3 regions of the Variovorax sp. P2_H12 genome follow, and region 1 is predicted to be linked to each of the others. Evidence: predicted binding sites of a transcription regulator. Region 1 holds the regulator's gene; each other region holds the start of a gene.

Region 1 (5,126 bases):
AGGCCGACCGGAGCAAGCCGATGAACATCGAGGCCGACGCGATGCGCTATGACGACCTCAAGCAGACCAGCGTGTTCACCGGCAACGTGGTCGTGAACAAGGGCACGATCCAGATCCGGGGCACCCGCATCGACGTTCGCCAGGACCCCGAGGGCTACCAGTACGGCGTGGTCACGGCCGAACCCGGCAAATTGGCCTACTTCAAGCAGAAACGCAACGCCGGCACCGACGAGTGGATCGAGGGCGAGGGCGAAGTGATCGAGTACGACAGCCGCGCCGACAACGTGAAGTTCATCCGCCGCGCGGTCATGCGGCGCCTGATCGGCGCCACGGTGAGCGACGAGAGCAGCGGCCCGCTGATCGTCTACGACCAGAGCAACGACACCTTCACGGTCAACGGCTCCTCGCTGCCGCCGAACGCCGGCGTGGCGACACAGGCGAGCGGCCGCGTCAAGGCCATCCTGACGCCCAAGGCGGCCGCCCCGGCGCCCGGCAGCGGCGGTGCCAAGCCCGCGGCGACCCCGGCTCCGGGCAACAGCCTGCGTTCCACCACCACGCTCGGCGGAGAGTCCAAGAAGTGATCGAAACCGCCGGGTTGAATGGAAGCGATGGGCCGGTCAGCCGGCTGGAGGCGCGCAGCCTGCAGAAGAGCTATGGCAGCCGCACGGTCGTGAAGGATGTGTCGCTCGCCGTGCAGAAGGGCGAAGTGGTCGGGCTGCTGGGCCCCAACGGCGCGGGCAAGACCACCTCGTTCTACATGATCGTCGGGCTGGTGCGGGCCGATGCCGGAGAGATCTCGATCGACGGCGAGCCGATCGCCCACATGCCGATCCATCGTCGCGCGCGCATGGGCCTGAGCTACCTGCCGCAGGAGGCCTCGATCTTCCGCAAGTTGACGGTCGAGGAAAACGTGCGCGCAGTGCTCGAGCTGCAGAGCGAGCCCGACGACCACGGCCGGATGGTGCCGCTCAGCAAGGCGCACATCGACGAGCGGCTGGGCGAACTGCTGGCCGACCTGCGCGTCGACCACCTGCGCGATTCACCGGCGCTGTCGCTGTCCGGCGGCGAACGCCGCCGGGTCGAGATCGCGCGCGCCCTGGCGACGCAGCCGCGCTTCATCCTGCTGGACGAGCCCTTCGCCGGCATCGACCCGATCGCGGTGATCGAGATCCAGCGGATCATCAGTTTCCTGAAGGAGCGCGGCCTCGGCGTGCTCATCACCGACCACAACGTACGCGAGACGCTGGGCATCTGCGATCACGCGTTCATCATCAGCGACGGGCATGTGCTGGCACAAGGCACGCCTTCGGAGATCGTCGACAACGCCGAGGTGCGACGCGTGTACCTGGGCGAACATTTCCGGATGTAGGGGCCTTACTCGATGAAGCAGGGGCTTTCGCTTCGCGTCTCCCAGCATCTGGCGCTGACGCCGCAACTGCAGCAATCGATCCGGCTGCTGCAGCTGTCCACCCTCGAGCTGAGCCAGGAAGTCGAGCAGATGCTCGACGACAACCCTTTCCTCGAGCGGACGGCCGAAGAGGCGGCGCGCGAGGAGTTCGGGCTGGACGCCGCCGATGCGCCGGTGCGCGACGACGATCGGCAGGCCGAAGGCGATGGCGACTACGCTCCCGGCCCCGCGGCCGCTGCCACCGAGGTTGCGGTCGCGACACCCGAGGCCGAGACGGCGCCGCTCGACGCCGCCGACGGCGAGCCCGACTGGGAAGGCGACGGCACGGTCGACCTGGCACCCGACGACAGCGAATGGGGCGGCGATGCGCCCGCGCGCGCCAACAACCTCGGCGACGAACGCACCGACGCCACCGAACTGGCGCGCAGCCACGAAACGCTGCAGTCCTTCCTGCATCGGCAGGCACTGGGCCTGCGGCTCAGCGAGACCGACCGCGCCGCGCTGCGCTTCCTGATCGAGTCGCTCAACGACGACGGCTACCTCGAGGATTCGCTGCCGGCCCTGGCCTCGGGCCTGGCCGGCGACGACAACGACCAGTTCGACGACCTGGTGCATCACTTCCAGGTCGCGCTCGGCCTGCTGCAGAGCCTGGAGCCGGTGGGCGTCGGCGCCCGCAACCTCGGCGAGTGCCTGACGATCCAGCTGCGCGCCCTGGCGCACCCCGGCGAGGGTGCCGACGAGGCGCGGGTGCGCCAGACCGCGATCGCGGTCTGCAAGCAGCCGATGGAACTGCTCGCGCGGCGCGATTTCAAGCGGCTGGCGACGCTCGCGCGCAGCAACGAGGAAGAGGTGCGCGCCGCCCTGCAGCTGATCGCCCGGCTCGAGCCCAAGCCGGGCCGCCGCTTCGTCGACGTCGAGCGCAACGTGGTGGTGCCGGACGTGATCGTCACGCGCATCGGCAACGGCACCAGCACCAACATCAAGTTCCGCGTCATGCTGAACCCCGAGGTCATGCCGCGGCTGCGCGTGCACGACATCTATGCCGGCGCGCTCAAGCAGCACAAGGGCGAGGGCAGCCAGGCGCTCTCGCAGCGGTTGCAGGAGGCGCGCTGGTTCATCAAGAACATCCAGCAGCGCTTCGACACCATCCTGCGGGTGTCGAACGCGATCGTCGAGCGGCAGAAGAGCTTCTTCGTGCACGGCGAGCTGGCGATGCGCCCGCTGGTGCTGCGCGAGATCGCCGACGAACTCGGCCTGCACGAATCGACCATCAGCCGCGTGACCACCGCCAAGTACATGGCGACGCCTTACGGCACGTTCGAGCTCAAGTACTTCTTCGGCTCGGCGCTCGGCACCGAGACCGGCGGCAATGCCTCGAGCACCGCGGTGCGGGCGCTGATCAAGCAGTTCGTGAGCGCCGAGGACCTCAAGAAACCGCTGTCCGACAGCCAGATCTCCGAGATGCTCAAGGAGCAGGGCATCGAGTGCGCGCGCCGCACCGTCGCGAAGTACCGCGAGGCGCTGCGTATCGCTCCGGCCAATCTGCGCAAGGCGCTCTAGGGCGTGCTGGTGCGCGGGTGGCGGCTCGGTGCGGCACTGGCGGCGGCGGTGCTTCTGGCCAGCGGCTGCGCGATGCTGCCGGCCGATGTCGAGCGCCCGCCCTCGAGTGCAATCATGGCTTCGGGCGAGACCGCGCTGGGCCGGATCGCCAAGGCCTCGTCGCCCGATCCGGATCTGAGCGGTTTCCGGCTCATGCCCGGCGGCGACTTCGCGCTCGACACGCGGCTGCAGCTCGCGCGCCGCGCCGAGCGCACGCTCGACGTCCAGTACTACCAGATCGAGAACGACGACACCGGCCGCTACTTCCTGCGCACCCTGCGCGATGCGGCCCTGCGCGGCGTGCGCGTGCGGCTCCTGATGGACGACCTCTACACCTCGGGCGAGGACGACCTGTTGCTGGCGCTGGCCGCCACGCCGAACCTCGAGCTGCGGCTGTTCAACCCTTTCCCGGCCGGCCGCGGCAGCCTGCTGCAGCGCTTCTCGAGCTCGCTGTTCGACTTCGACCGCGTCAATCGCCGGATGCACAACAAGCTCTTCATCGCCGACGGCGCGATGGCGGTGGCAGGCGGGCGCAACATCGGCAGTCAGTACTTCACGCAGACCGCCGGCGCGAACTTCCTGGACATCGACACCTTCGTCGCCGGCGCCCTGGTGAAGCGCCTCGGCAGCCTGTTCGACCTGTACTGGAACAGCCCCTACGTGCGGCCGATCGGCAGCGTGGTCGCATCCTCGCTGCCGCGCGAGGAGCTGCAGCAGCGCTTCGATCAGGCCACCGGCCCCGCAACCACTGCGCCGCCGCGCCCGCCGGCACCGAACGACGTGCTGGGCTACGCGCCGCTGGGGCCGGAGCTGAAGGACGGCGCCCGGCTCGGCCTGATCTGGACCCTGGCCGAAGCCTATGCCGACTCGCCCGACCGCGTGGTCGGCAAGACCGCCTCCTATGGCGGGGTGCCGCTGCTCGACGTCGACAGCGTGCGCTACAACGTGATCGAGCAGATGCGGCGCTCGCGCGCCGAAGTCACGCTGGTGTCGCCCTACCTGATCCCGGGCCAGGCGGGGCTGGAGGTGATGCGCGAGGTCCGCGGGCGCGGGGTCCGGATCAGCGTCGTCACCAATTCGCTGGCGGCCACCGACGAGCCGCTGGTCCACACCGGCTACCGGCGCTACCGTCCCGACATGCTGCGGCTCGGCGTCGAGATCCACGAGCTGAGCTCGGCGCGCACCAAGCGCAGCGTGCGGCTGGGCCTGTTCGGCTCGCAGGTCGGCCGGCTGCATGCAAAGGCGGCGATCTTCGATCGCAGGGCGCTGTTCCTGGGCTCGATGAACTTCGATCCGCGCTCGGACACCCACAACACGGAGATCGGCCTGTTCATCGCCAGCCCCGAGATGGCGCAGCAGGTCCTGAAGCTGCTCGACGTGCTGAAGCAGCAGGGCGCCTACCGGGTGCGCTTCGCCGACGGCGGCGAAGCGCTCGAATGGGTCAGCCGCGAGGGCGAGGCCGAGGACGTGCTCACCGTGGAGCCCGACTCGGGCCTGTGGGACCGCGTGATGCTGGAACTGCTCGCGCCGCTGGCGCCGGAGAGCCTGCTGTAGCGCTACTGGATGTTGATGGCCTCGACCTGCACCAGCAGCCTCACCTTGTCCTCGAAGCCGAAGGCGAGCCCCCAGTTGATGCCCCACTGGCTGCGCTCCACCAAGGTCTCGAAGTCGCCGCCGCAGATCTGGCGATTGATGAGCGGACTCAGGTAGCAGTTGAAGCGGTTGGCCTTGAGCACCACGGGGCGGCTCTTGCCCATCAAGGTGAGCGTGCCGTTGACCTGCGTGACCTTGTCGCCGCTGAAGTCGATCTGGTCGGCGACGAAGCGGGCGGTCGGAAACTCCGCCACGTTGAAGAAGTCCTTGCTCAGCAGGTGCCGGTTGAGCAGGTCGACGCCGGTGTTGATTGAGCTGATGTCCATCGTGATGTCGATCTTGCCGGCGGTGCCCGAGGGGTCGATCTTGACCTGGCCGTCCTTGGTGCTGAAGCGGCCGCGGTTGGTGGTGGTGCCGTAGTGGCCCATCTCGTAGTTGACGAAGGTATGGGTCGGGTCGACCACGTAGCTCGCGCCCTTGGCAGGGCCGCCGGCCGGCTTGGCGGCCGCCTCGGGTGCCTGCTGGG
Region 2 (5,126 bases), on a different contig from region 1:
CAGGCCAGCGGGGACACCGGCCGCAGCAGGCTGATCAGCGGATTGAACATGCGCGAGAGGAACTCGAAGCGTCCGATCGCGAAGCCGGCCGGTATGCCGACCGCGGCCGCCAGCCCGAAGCCCAGCGCCACGCGCTGCAGCGACGAGAGCACGTTCCAGCCCACGCCCTGGTCGTTCGGCCCCTTGCTGTAGAACGGATCGCTGAAGACCGTGAGCGCCTGCTGCCAGGTCGCGAGCGGCGACGGAAAACCGGTGGTGCTCCTGAGCGCCACCAGTTCCCAGACGAGGACCAGCAGCGCGAAGCCCAGCAGCGGCGGCAGCACGCGCAGCCAGACGGCGCGGAAGTCGCGAGGCACGCGGGGCGTGGGCTCGACCGCGGCTGGCGATGGCGACGCCGCCGGCCTGGCGACGCTCTTCGCTGCCGGCGGCATCACCGGCTTGACATCGAGCGGGGAGTGGAAGACGGCACTGACCATGGCGGGCTCCTCAGGCGTGGACCTTGAACGAATCGGCATACTGCTTCGGGTTCTTGCCGTCCCAGACGACGCCGTCGAACAGCTTGCTGCTGCGCATCGTCTCCTTCGGCACCGCGGTCTTGGTGGCGGCGGCGGCCTGCTTGTAGATGTCGATCTGGTTGATCTGCGTTGCCACCTGCAGGTAGTCCGGGTGCTCCTTCAGCAGGCCCCAGCGCTTGTGCTGCGTCAGGAACCACATGCCGTCCGACAGGTACGGGTAGCTGACCGCGCCGTCGTTGTAGAACTTCATGTAGTTCGGGTCGTCCCAGCTCTTGCCGAGGCCGTTGGTGTAGCGCCCCAGGATGCGCTGGTTGATCGCGTCCACGCTGGTGTTGACGTAGCTCTTGTCGGCGATGGTCTCGGCCATCTTGTTCTTGTTCTGCAGGCCGGCGTCGATCCACTTGCCGGCCTCGAGGATCGCGGCGGTCACGGCGCGCGCCGTGTTCGGATACTTCTTCACGAACTCGCCGGTGGTGCCGAGCACCTTCTCCGGATGGTCCTTCCAGATGTCCTGGGTGGTGATGGCCGTGATGCCGATGCCGTCCATGATCGCGCGCTGCCCCCATGGCTCGCCCACGCAGTAGCCGTCCATGTTGCCGACCCGCATGTTGGCCACCATCTGCGGCGGCGGCACGGTGATGACCTTGGCGTCCTTCAGCGGGTTGATGCCGTTGGCGGCCATCCAGTAGTAGAGCCACATCGCGTGGGTGCCGGTGGGGAAGGTCTGGGCGAAGGTGTATTCGGCCTTCTCCTTGGCCATGACCTTGGCCAGCGAGGCACCGTCGACCGCGCCCTTGTCGGCCAGCTTCTTCGACAGCGTGATCGCCTGGCCGTTGTTGTTGAGCGTCATCAGGACGGCCATGTCCTTCTTCGGGCCGCCGATGCCCAGGTGCACGCCGTAGACCAGGCCGTAGAGCACGTGGGCGAAGTCGAGTTCGCCGTTGACCAGCTTGTCGCGCACGCCGGCCCAGCTGGCTTCCTTGCTCGGCACGATCTTCACGCCGTACTTCTTGTCGATGCCGAGCACCGAGGCCATCACGACGCTGGCGCAGTCGGTCAGCGGGATGAAGCCGATCCTGACTTCCTCCTTCTCGGGCTTGTCCGAGCCCTGGGCCCAGACGGCGGCGCGCAGCGCGGGATCGAGCCCGACCACGCCCGCGGCGGCGGCCTGCAGCACACGGCGGCGACTCAGTTTGGGTTTCAGCGCATCGGTCATGGGGCGAACTCCGGAAATGAAAAAGTCGATTCGGAAAAACGAAAAGGCGTCCTCGCCGCGCACGGGCCGCTCGAAGTCGAGCCCCTGCGGGGTAAGGACGCCTTTGTCCGGTTCGGTGGGCCGCACCCGCCGTTGGATGCCACCTGCCTGAAGACCTTCGTCGGTCTATGCCTTGAGTGATAGCAAGCAGCGTGCCAGTACCGTGGTGCTATGAAAAAGAGAGCGTCAATGGTCCATCAGGGCTTGCCAGCCGCCGGGTCTGGAGCGGAACCGGTGCGCCGCGCATCGCTTGTGCAGTGCACCATTCCGGGCCCGCGACGCACTCAGGAAGCCCTGTCGTCGGGCAGGTACTCGGCCATCGCGAGCACCGATTCGGCGACCTCGACCAGCCGGCGGCCCTGGTTCATCGCGGTCCGGCGCAGCATCTTGTGCGCTTCCTCCTCGCTGATGCGCCGGTGCGCCATCAGGAGCCCCTTGGCGCGCTCGACCAGCTTGCGCTCGTTGAGGGCGGCGCGCACGGTCTCGAGCTCGTCGCCCATGGCCTGCAGCCGGCGCGACTGCTCCTGCACCATGTCGAGGATGGAGCGTTCGAGTTGCTTGCCGTAAGGCGCACTGGCGGCCGGCGTGGCCGTGGCAGCCGGCGTCGCCACCGCATCGAGGAAGAAGTCCGCCGCGACGATGCCGGGGCCCTGCAGGCTGGCCAGCAGCGCCTCGTGCGCCTGCAGCTCGGCGCGGGCCTGCGCCGTCTTCTGTTCGCAGAGCTGCCGCAAATCGGCGGCCAACCGCTCCTCGACCGCCTGCATGGCGTCGATGCGGCGCGTGCAGCAGTCGAACCAGACCTGGCTCAGCTCGGTGTCGAGCCACACGCCTGCCGGCGCGGCGCAGGCGATGCGGCGCAGGCGCTCCTGTTCGGCGACTTGCGCCGGCGCCCGGACCGAGGCCCAGAGCTCGCCCAGGCCGGGTGCCGAGAACTCGGCAAAGCGCTGGAAGCAATGTTCCTGCGAGGCGATCAGGTGCAGCCATTGCTGCTGGCGCGCGCTGTCGTTGTAGCCCGAGGCGAAGGCCGCGGCGCCGCAGGCGCGCTCCTGGCCCGCGAACTCCTTGCCCTGCATGAAATTGAACAGCGCCACCAGCCGGCGCGAGATCTCGGGGTCGGTGGCGCCGTCGGCGGCCTCGAAGACCACTGCGATGAGACCGGCGACCAGCTTGACGAAGGCCGCGGTCGAACGGCCGGCATCGAGCTCCATCGCGCCGATGCGCTGCCGCAGCGCGGGCAGGGCGTCCAGCCCGGGCAGCACCCAGGCGATGCGGCTGAAGAGGCGCGCGCCGTTGCCGACCCGACCGCCTTCGGCATCGAGCTGGTCGAAGGCCAGGCGCACGGCTTCCTCGTGCCGCAGGCAGTCGGCCATCTGCTCCTGGCGTTGCGAGGCGAAGCGCCGGCCGCCCGATGCCAGAAAGACATTGGAGATGCCGCGCTCCCGCTGCAGCGCATGGACCAGCCGGGCGATCGTCGCCACCAGCTCGCTGGTGCGCGCGAGCTGCTCCAGCGCGTCGATCTCGCAACGCAGGGCGCCGACCAGGAAGCTCAAAGCGGATTTCATCGTGACTCTTCGAGTTTGCTCTCTGTGTTGCCTGACGACCCAGGCCGGATTTTTCGTGGAACACCGCGGAACCGGCTTCGCCGGGCCGCTGGTGTTGCCCCCGGCCGGGGGTGGGCGGCTACACGCAGTGAGCCAACCTGGGGGCGAGCTCATTGAGCAACATCCGTGCCCTCGGGGCGGACGCCACCTACACTCGCTGGATGCATGTACTGGGAATCGAATCCTCCTGCGACGAGACCGGCGTGGCGCTGGTCGAGGCCGGCGCCAGCGGGCTGCCTCGGCTGGCCGCGCACGCGCTGCACAGCCAGATCGCGATGCACCAGGCCTATGGCGGCGTGGTGCCCGAGCTTGCGAGCCGGGATCACATCCGCCGCGTCCTGCCGCTCACGCAGGCGGTGTTCGACGAGTCTGGCCGGCGGCTGGCCGATGTCGACGTGGTCGCCTACACGCGGGGGCCGGGGCTGGCGGGCGCCTTGCTGGTCGGCGCCGGCGTGGCGTGCGCGCTGGGCGCCGCGCTCGGCAAGCCGGTGCTCGGCGTGCATCACCTCGAGGGCCACTTGCTGTCGCCCTTCCTGAGCGCCGACCCGCCCGAGTTTCCCTTTGTCGCGCTGCTGGTGTCAGGCGGACACACCCAGCTGATGCGGGTCGACGGGGTGGGGCGCTACGCGCTGCTCGGCGAGACCATCGACGACGCCGCCGGCGAAGCCTTCGACAAGAGCGCCAAGCTGATGGGGCTGCCCTATCCCGGCGGCCCGTGGCTCGCGAAGCTGGCGGAGCAGGGCGACCCTGAGGCCTTCAAGCTGCCGCGTCCGCTGCTGCACAGCGGCAACCTCGATTTCTCCTTTGCCGGACTCAAGACCGCGGTGCTGACACAGGCCAAGAAGCTCGGCGACCAGCTCGAAGCCCGCAAGCCCGATCTCGCCGCCTCGACGCAGGCCGCGATCGTCGACGTGCTGCTGAAGAAATCGCTGGCCGCGCTCGAACAGACCGGCCTCGACCGCTTCGTGGTCGCGGGCGGCGTCGGCGCCAACCGGATGCTGCGCCAGCAGCTCGACGCGGCCTGCGCGAAGCGCGGCGTGCGCGTGCACTACCCCGAACTGCACCTGTGCACCGACAACGGCGCCATGATTGCGATGGCCGCGGCGATGCGGCTTCAGGCCGGCGTGCAGGCGCCGACCGGGCACTATGCCTTCGACGTCAAGCCGCGATGGCCATTGGCCTCGCTGAGCGGGCCACAGCAGGGCGCGTGATGCGCCGCCCCCACGCGGCCTCGCTTCGCGTGCGCCTAGCGTCGGTCTGAGAGCCTTCCCGGGTGGCCAGGGTCGGCAGCGGCAGCACGTCGAGCACCTTGCGCCAGAGCTGCGACCACTGCGGCCAGTCGTGGCCGCCTTCGGTGGTGAACACGCGGCCGGCCGGCAGCGCATCGGCCAGCAGATGGTGATTGGACGCAAAGCGGTCGCTGAGTCCGAAGCCCAGATACAGCGGCGGCAGGTGCTTGGCCTGCCGCGGCGACGCGTACTGCTGGAGCCAGGGCCACAGCTTGCGGTCGACCTCCTCGTCCGGCGGCGGCCCTTCGGGCGCCTTCCAGGCGCGCAGGCCGCCGGCCTTGTGGATCTCGGCGCCGATGGGCCGGCGCCCCAGGTAGGGCGCCAGGACGACGATGCCGTCGACCGTGCCCGGTGTCGCCAGCTCGTGGATCAGGGCCCCGAAGCCGCCGATCGAAATGCCCACCAGCCAGATCGACGCATAGCCCAGTGCGCGCTGGGGCCGGATCACGTCGTTCTGCAGCCGCTC
Region 3 (5,126 bases), on a different contig from region 1:
TGATCTACCTGGTGGTGCTGGACGGGGTCGAGTACCTGATCCACCGCGGCCAGCACCGCTTCCGCTGGTGGTGGGCGCTGCATTCGCTGCACCACTCGCAGCGCCAGATGACGATGTGGAGCGACAACCGCAACCATCTGCTGGACGACCTGATCCACGACGCGATCATCGTCGTCGTCGCGCAGCTGATCGGCGTGGCGCCGGGACAGTTCATCGCGATCGTCGCCTTCACGCAGCTCAGCGAGAGCCTGCAGCACGCCAATCTGCGCATCGGCTTCGGCGCTCTCGGCGAACGCCTGTGGATCAGCCCGCGCTTTCACCGCGTGCACCACAGCATCGGCATCGGCCACGAGTCCGGGGGGCCCAAGACGCTGGGCGGCCACAACTTCGGCGTGCTGCTTCCGTGGTGGGACATGCTCCTGCGAACGGCGAACTTCGAAGACCGCTACGACGCCACCGGCATCCGCGACCAGGTCGAGCCCGACGAGCGCGGCCGGGTGCGGGACTACGGTCGCGGCTTCTGGGCCCAGCAATGGCTCGGGCTGCGCCGCCTGGCCGGCAAGGGCTGAGGTTATCCTCGGCACCCGATGCGTCTTCTCCTCGATTCCTTCTGGCGATCGGTCGCCTATTGCCTGCACCCGCGGGTGATCGTGCTGTCGCTGCTGCCGCTCGGCCTCATGGTCGCGCTGGCGGCGGTGTTCGGCTATTTCTATTGGGATGCCGCGGTCACCTGGACCCGCGCGGCGCTCGACGCCTGGCCCCTGCTGGCCGGTTTCTGGGCCTGGATCGGACATTTTTTCTCGGGCGACGTCACGGCCATGCTGGCGCCGCTGGTCGTCGTCTTCGCCGCCACGCCGCTGCTCGTGGTGGTGTCGCTGCTGGTCGTGGCGGGCGTCATGGCGCCGGCGCTGACACGCCTGGTGGCCGAGCGGCGCTTCGCGACCCTGGAACAGAAGAAGGGGGCTTCCTTCTTCGGCAGCATGGCCCGCTCGATCGGGCTGACGGTGCTGGCGCTGCTGGCGCTGGTGGTGTCGATGCCGCTTTGGCTGATCCCGCCGCTGGTGCTCATTCTTCCGCCGCTGATCTGGGGCTGGCTGACCTACCGCGTGATGAGCTTCGATGCCCTGGCCGAGCATGCGAGTCCGGAGGAGCGCGACACGCTGCTGCGCACGCACCGGCTGCCCCTGCTCGGCATCGGCGTGCTGTGCGGCTATCTCGGCGCGGCGCCGAGCATCGTCTGGGCCTCGGGCCTGCTGTTCGCCGCCGCCTTCTTCGTGCTGGCGCCGCTCGCGATCTGGATCTATACGCTGGTGTTCGCCTTCTCGGCGTTGTGGTTCGCGCACTACTGCCTGGATGCCCTGGCCCAACTGCGTGCGCAGCGGGCGGCGGCCGCCGTGTCAGCTTCCACGGCCGAGCTGGCGGATGCCAGCGCGGCCGCGAGCCAATGGAGTGCGCCATGAGTCGTTCTTTCGGTCTGATCGTCGTCGGTGACGAAATCCTGTCGGGCAAGCGCGTCGACAAGCACATGCCCAAGGTCATCGAGCTGCTCGCCGCGCGCGGGCTCGAGCTCGGCTGGGCGGAGTACGTGGGCGACGTGCCTGTTCGCATCACCGCGGCGCTGGGTCGCGCCTTCGCATCGGGAGACATCGTGTTCTCCACCGGCGGCATCGGCGCCACGCCCGACGACCACACGCGCCAGTGCGCGGCGGCGGCGCTGGGCGTGCCGCTGGCGCTGCACCCCGAGGCCGAGTTGCTGATCCGCGAGCGCATGCAGGACACGGCGCGCGAGCAGGGCACGGTCTACGAGCCCGACCGTCCGGACAACATCCATCGGCTCAACATGGGCGTGTTCCCGTTGGGCGCCCGCATCATTCCCAACACCTACAACAAGATCCCGGGCTTCAGCGTCGGCGACGTGCACTTCGTACCCGGCTTCCCGGTGATGGCCTGGCCGATGATCGAGTCGGTGCTGGACGGCCGCTATGCCGAACTGTTCGCGCGCGGCCGCGCCGCCGAGAAATCGGTGATCGTCTATGGCGCGATGGAGGCCGCGCTGACCCCGCTCATGGAAGCCGTCGAGCGGGACCACGCAGGGATCAAGGTGTTCAGCCTGCCGAGCGTCGACCATCCGCAGCACGGGCGCCATATCGAACTCGGCGTCAAGGGCGACGCGAGCCTGATCGAGGCCGCCTACGCGCAGTTGCTCGCGGGCCTGCACGGTTTTGAGGCGCGACTTGGCCCCGAAATGGTGCGTTGAGGCGAAGCGCACCAAAGTGGTTACAAATTGCCTTGTTTTGGGTGCCTGCAAGGGCGCCAAGGCCCCGCTCGCGGCAGTGACAATGGCATAGAAACTGCATTCCCGATTCCCGTACTACCAACCCTGTCCATACCAAGGAGAACCTGATGGCCAAGACCGTCGCCGACGTACTCAAACTCGTGAAGGAAAACGAGGTCAAGTTCGTCGATTTCCGCTTCACCGACACGCGCGGCAAGGAGCAGCACGTGACCGTGCCCGTCTCGCATTTCGATGAAGACAAGTTCACGTCGGGCCACGCCTTCGATGGCTCCTCGATCGCCGGTTGGAAGGGCATCGAAGCGTCGGACATGCAACTCATGCCCGATCCCAACACGGCCAACATCGATCCTTTCTTCGAGGAAACGACGCTGATCCTGACCTGCGACGTGGTCGATCCGACGGATGGCAAGCCCTACGAACGCGACCCGCGCTCGCTGGCCAAGCGCGCCGAAGCCTACATGAAGGCCTCGGGCCTGGGCGACACCGCCTTCTTCGGACCGGAACCCGAATTCTTCGTGTTCGACGGCGTGCGCTGGCAGAACGACATGTCGGGCTGCTCGGTCAAGATCGAGTCCGAGGAAGCGGCCTGGAATACCGGCAAGGAATTCGAGCACGGCAACACCGGCCACCGTCCGGCGGTCAAGGGCGGCTACTTCCCGGTACCGCCGGTCGACAGCTTCCAGGACATGCGTTCCGAGATGTGCCTGGTGCTCGAGTCGCTCGGCATCCCGGTCGAAGTGCATCACCATGAAGTGGCCAACGCCGGCCAGATGGAAATCGGCACCAAGTTCAGCACGCTGATCCAGCGCGCCGACTGGGTCCAGCTGCAGAAGTACGTGATCCACAACGTGGCCCACGCCTACGGCAAGACCGCCACCTTCATGCCCAAGCCGATCGTCGGCGACAACGGCTCGGGCATGCACGTGCACCAGTCGGTCTGGAAGGACGGCAAGAACCTGTTCGCCGGCGACGGCTATGCCGGCCTGAGCGACTTCGCGCTGCACTACATCGGCGGCATCATCAAGCACGCCCGCGCGCTGAACGCCATCACGAACCCCGGCACCAACAGCTACAAGCGCCTGGTGCCCGGCTTCGAAGCCCCGGTGAAGCTGGCCTACTCGGCCAAGAACCGCTCGGCCTCGATCCGCATTCCATTCGTGGCGAACCCGAAGGGCCGCCGCGTCGAAGCGCGCTTCCCCGATCCGCTGATGAATCCGTACCTCGGCTTCGCGGCGCTGCTGATGGCCGGCCTCGACGGCGTGGAAAACAAGATCCATCCGGGCGAAGCCGCCAGCAAGGATCTCTACCATCTGCCGCCGGAAGAAGACGCGCTGATCCCGACCGTCTGCCACAGCCTCGACCAGGCGCTCGAGTACCTCGACAAGGACCGTGCTTTCCTGACCAAGGGCGGCGTGTTCACCGATTCGTACATCGATGCCTACATCGACCTCAAGATGCAGGAAGTCACGCGCTTCCGGATGGCGACCCATCCGGTCGAGTTCGACATGTATTACTCCCTGTGAGGCCTTGCGGGACAGACCAAGAAACTGCGCAGCAGTTTTTGCTCTGTCCTCAACTGATTGGAATCAAAAAAGGACGGCCTCGGCCGTCCTTTTTCATTGGGAGGGAACATCTGGGCCGGATCGGTTTCGAATTGCATGAAAATGCCGTTTTGCGGCGCACTAACTCAAGACCATGAAGACCCTCTCTGTTTTCCTGCTGACCGCCCTGGCGGCGGCCGGCGTGCCCTTGCAGGCCCAGGCGCAGCAAGAGCGCGTCTGGCGCTGCGGCAACGAATACACCAACAACGCGGTCATCGCCCAGCAGCGCGGCTGCAAGGTGATGGAAGGCGGCAACCTGACCATCGTGCAGGGCACGCGGCCGGTCGCCTCGGCGGCTCCCGGCGCGGCGGTGCGGGCGCCGGCGGGCAGTCCGCGGGTCGACGGCGTCGATCAGCGCGCACGCGACGGCGAGGCCCGCTCGGTGCTCGAGGCCGAATTGCGCAAGGCGCAGGAGCGGCAGGCCCAGCTGCTCAAGGAATACAACAACGGCGAGCCCGAGAAGCAGGGCAGCGAGAGCAAGAACTACCAGAAGTATCTCGACCGGGTGTCGGAAATGAAGGCCGAGCTCGCGCGCAACGAGAGCGACATCGCAGGCCTGCAGCGCGAGATCGGCCGCCTTCCGAGATGAAGTTCACCCCCAGGTTGGCTCACCGCGTGTAGCCGCCCACCCCCTCTCCGGGGGCAACACCAGCGGCCCGGCGAAGCCGGTTCCGCGGTGTTCCACGAAAAGACTCACTCAAAAATCATGGCTTTTGGCAAATCGGCGGGGCCGGGCAAGCGCTTCCAGGCTTTCGACCTGCTGTCGACGCTTATCGCGGTGGTGCGGGCGGACGGCTCGGTGCTGTTCGCCAATTCGGGCCTCGAGGATGCGCTGGGCACCTCGCGCCGCACGCTCGAGGGCTCGCAGTTCGGCGCCTGCTTCCATGAGCCCCAGGTGCTGCGAACCGCGATCGACGGCGCCCGCAGCAACGATTTCGCCACGCTGCGCTACGAGGCCCTGTTGCGGCGCGTCAACCACGACCTGATGCCGGTGCTGGTGACGCTGGCGCAGAGCGACAAGGCCGGTGAACTCATCATCGAGCTGACGCCGCTCGAGCAACAGGTGCGGCAGGACCGCGAAGAACGGCTGCTCGACCAGGCGCAGGCCAACAAGGAGCTGATCCGCAACCTCGCGCACGAGATCAAGAACCCGCTCGGCGGTATCCGCGGCGCGGCGCAGCTGCTGCAGATGGAGGTCGAGTCGCGCGACCTGATCGAGTACACGCAGG

What was found. Region 1 encodes sigma-54, which starts transcription at its own class of promoters, with help from an activator protein. Its sites were predicted from a motif close to TGGCANGNAANCTGCTTT; they were not measured.
Region 2: the regulator sigma-54 is predicted to act here: its motif matches at 1,911-1,928, upstream of AC1DYK_RS07000 (CmpA/NrtA family ABC transporter substrate-binding protein).
Region 3: the regulator sigma-54 is predicted to act here: its motif matches at 2,341-2,358, upstream of glnA (type I glutamate--ammonia ligase).

What each region holds. Positions count from the first base shown of each region.
Region 1 is NZ_JBFUFO010000084.1:4,040-9,165, reverse strand. It holds gene lptA (lipopolysaccharide transport periplasmic protein LptA) at 1-581, shown strand, start outside; gene lptB (LPS export ABC transporter ATP-binding protein) at 578-1,369, shown strand; gene AC1DYK_RS35035 (RNA polymerase factor sigma-54) at 1,382-2,968, shown strand; gene AC1DYK_RS35030 (phospholipase D family protein) at 3,041-4,561, shown strand; gene AC1DYK_RS35025 (YceI family protein) at 4,564-5,126, opposite strand, start outside.
Region 2 is NZ_JBFUFO010000008.1:30,034-35,159, forward strand. It holds gene ntrB (nitrate ABC transporter permease) at 1-476, opposite strand, end outside; gene AC1DYK_RS07000 (CmpA/NrtA family ABC transporter substrate-binding protein) at 487-1,731, opposite strand; gene AC1DYK_RS07005 (nitrate- and nitrite sensing domain-containing protein) at 2,055-3,332, opposite strand; gene tsaD (tRNA (adenosine(37)-N6)-threonylcarbamoyltransferase complex transferase subunit TsaD) at 3,533-4,582, shown strand; gene AC1DYK_RS07015 (alpha/beta hydrolase) at 4,530-5,126, opposite strand, start outside.
Region 3 is NZ_JBFUFO010000033.1:121,083-126,208, forward strand. It holds gene AC1DYK_RS24725 (sterol desaturase family protein) at 1-569, shown strand, start outside; gene AC1DYK_RS24730 (EI24 domain-containing protein) at 588-1,460, shown strand; gene AC1DYK_RS24735 (competence/damage-inducible protein A) at 1,457-2,257, shown strand; gene glnA (type I glutamate--ammonia ligase) at 2,404-3,819, shown strand; gene AC1DYK_RS24745 (hypothetical protein) at 3,992-4,486, shown strand; gene glnL (nitrogen regulation protein NR(II)) at 4,604-5,126, shown strand, end outside.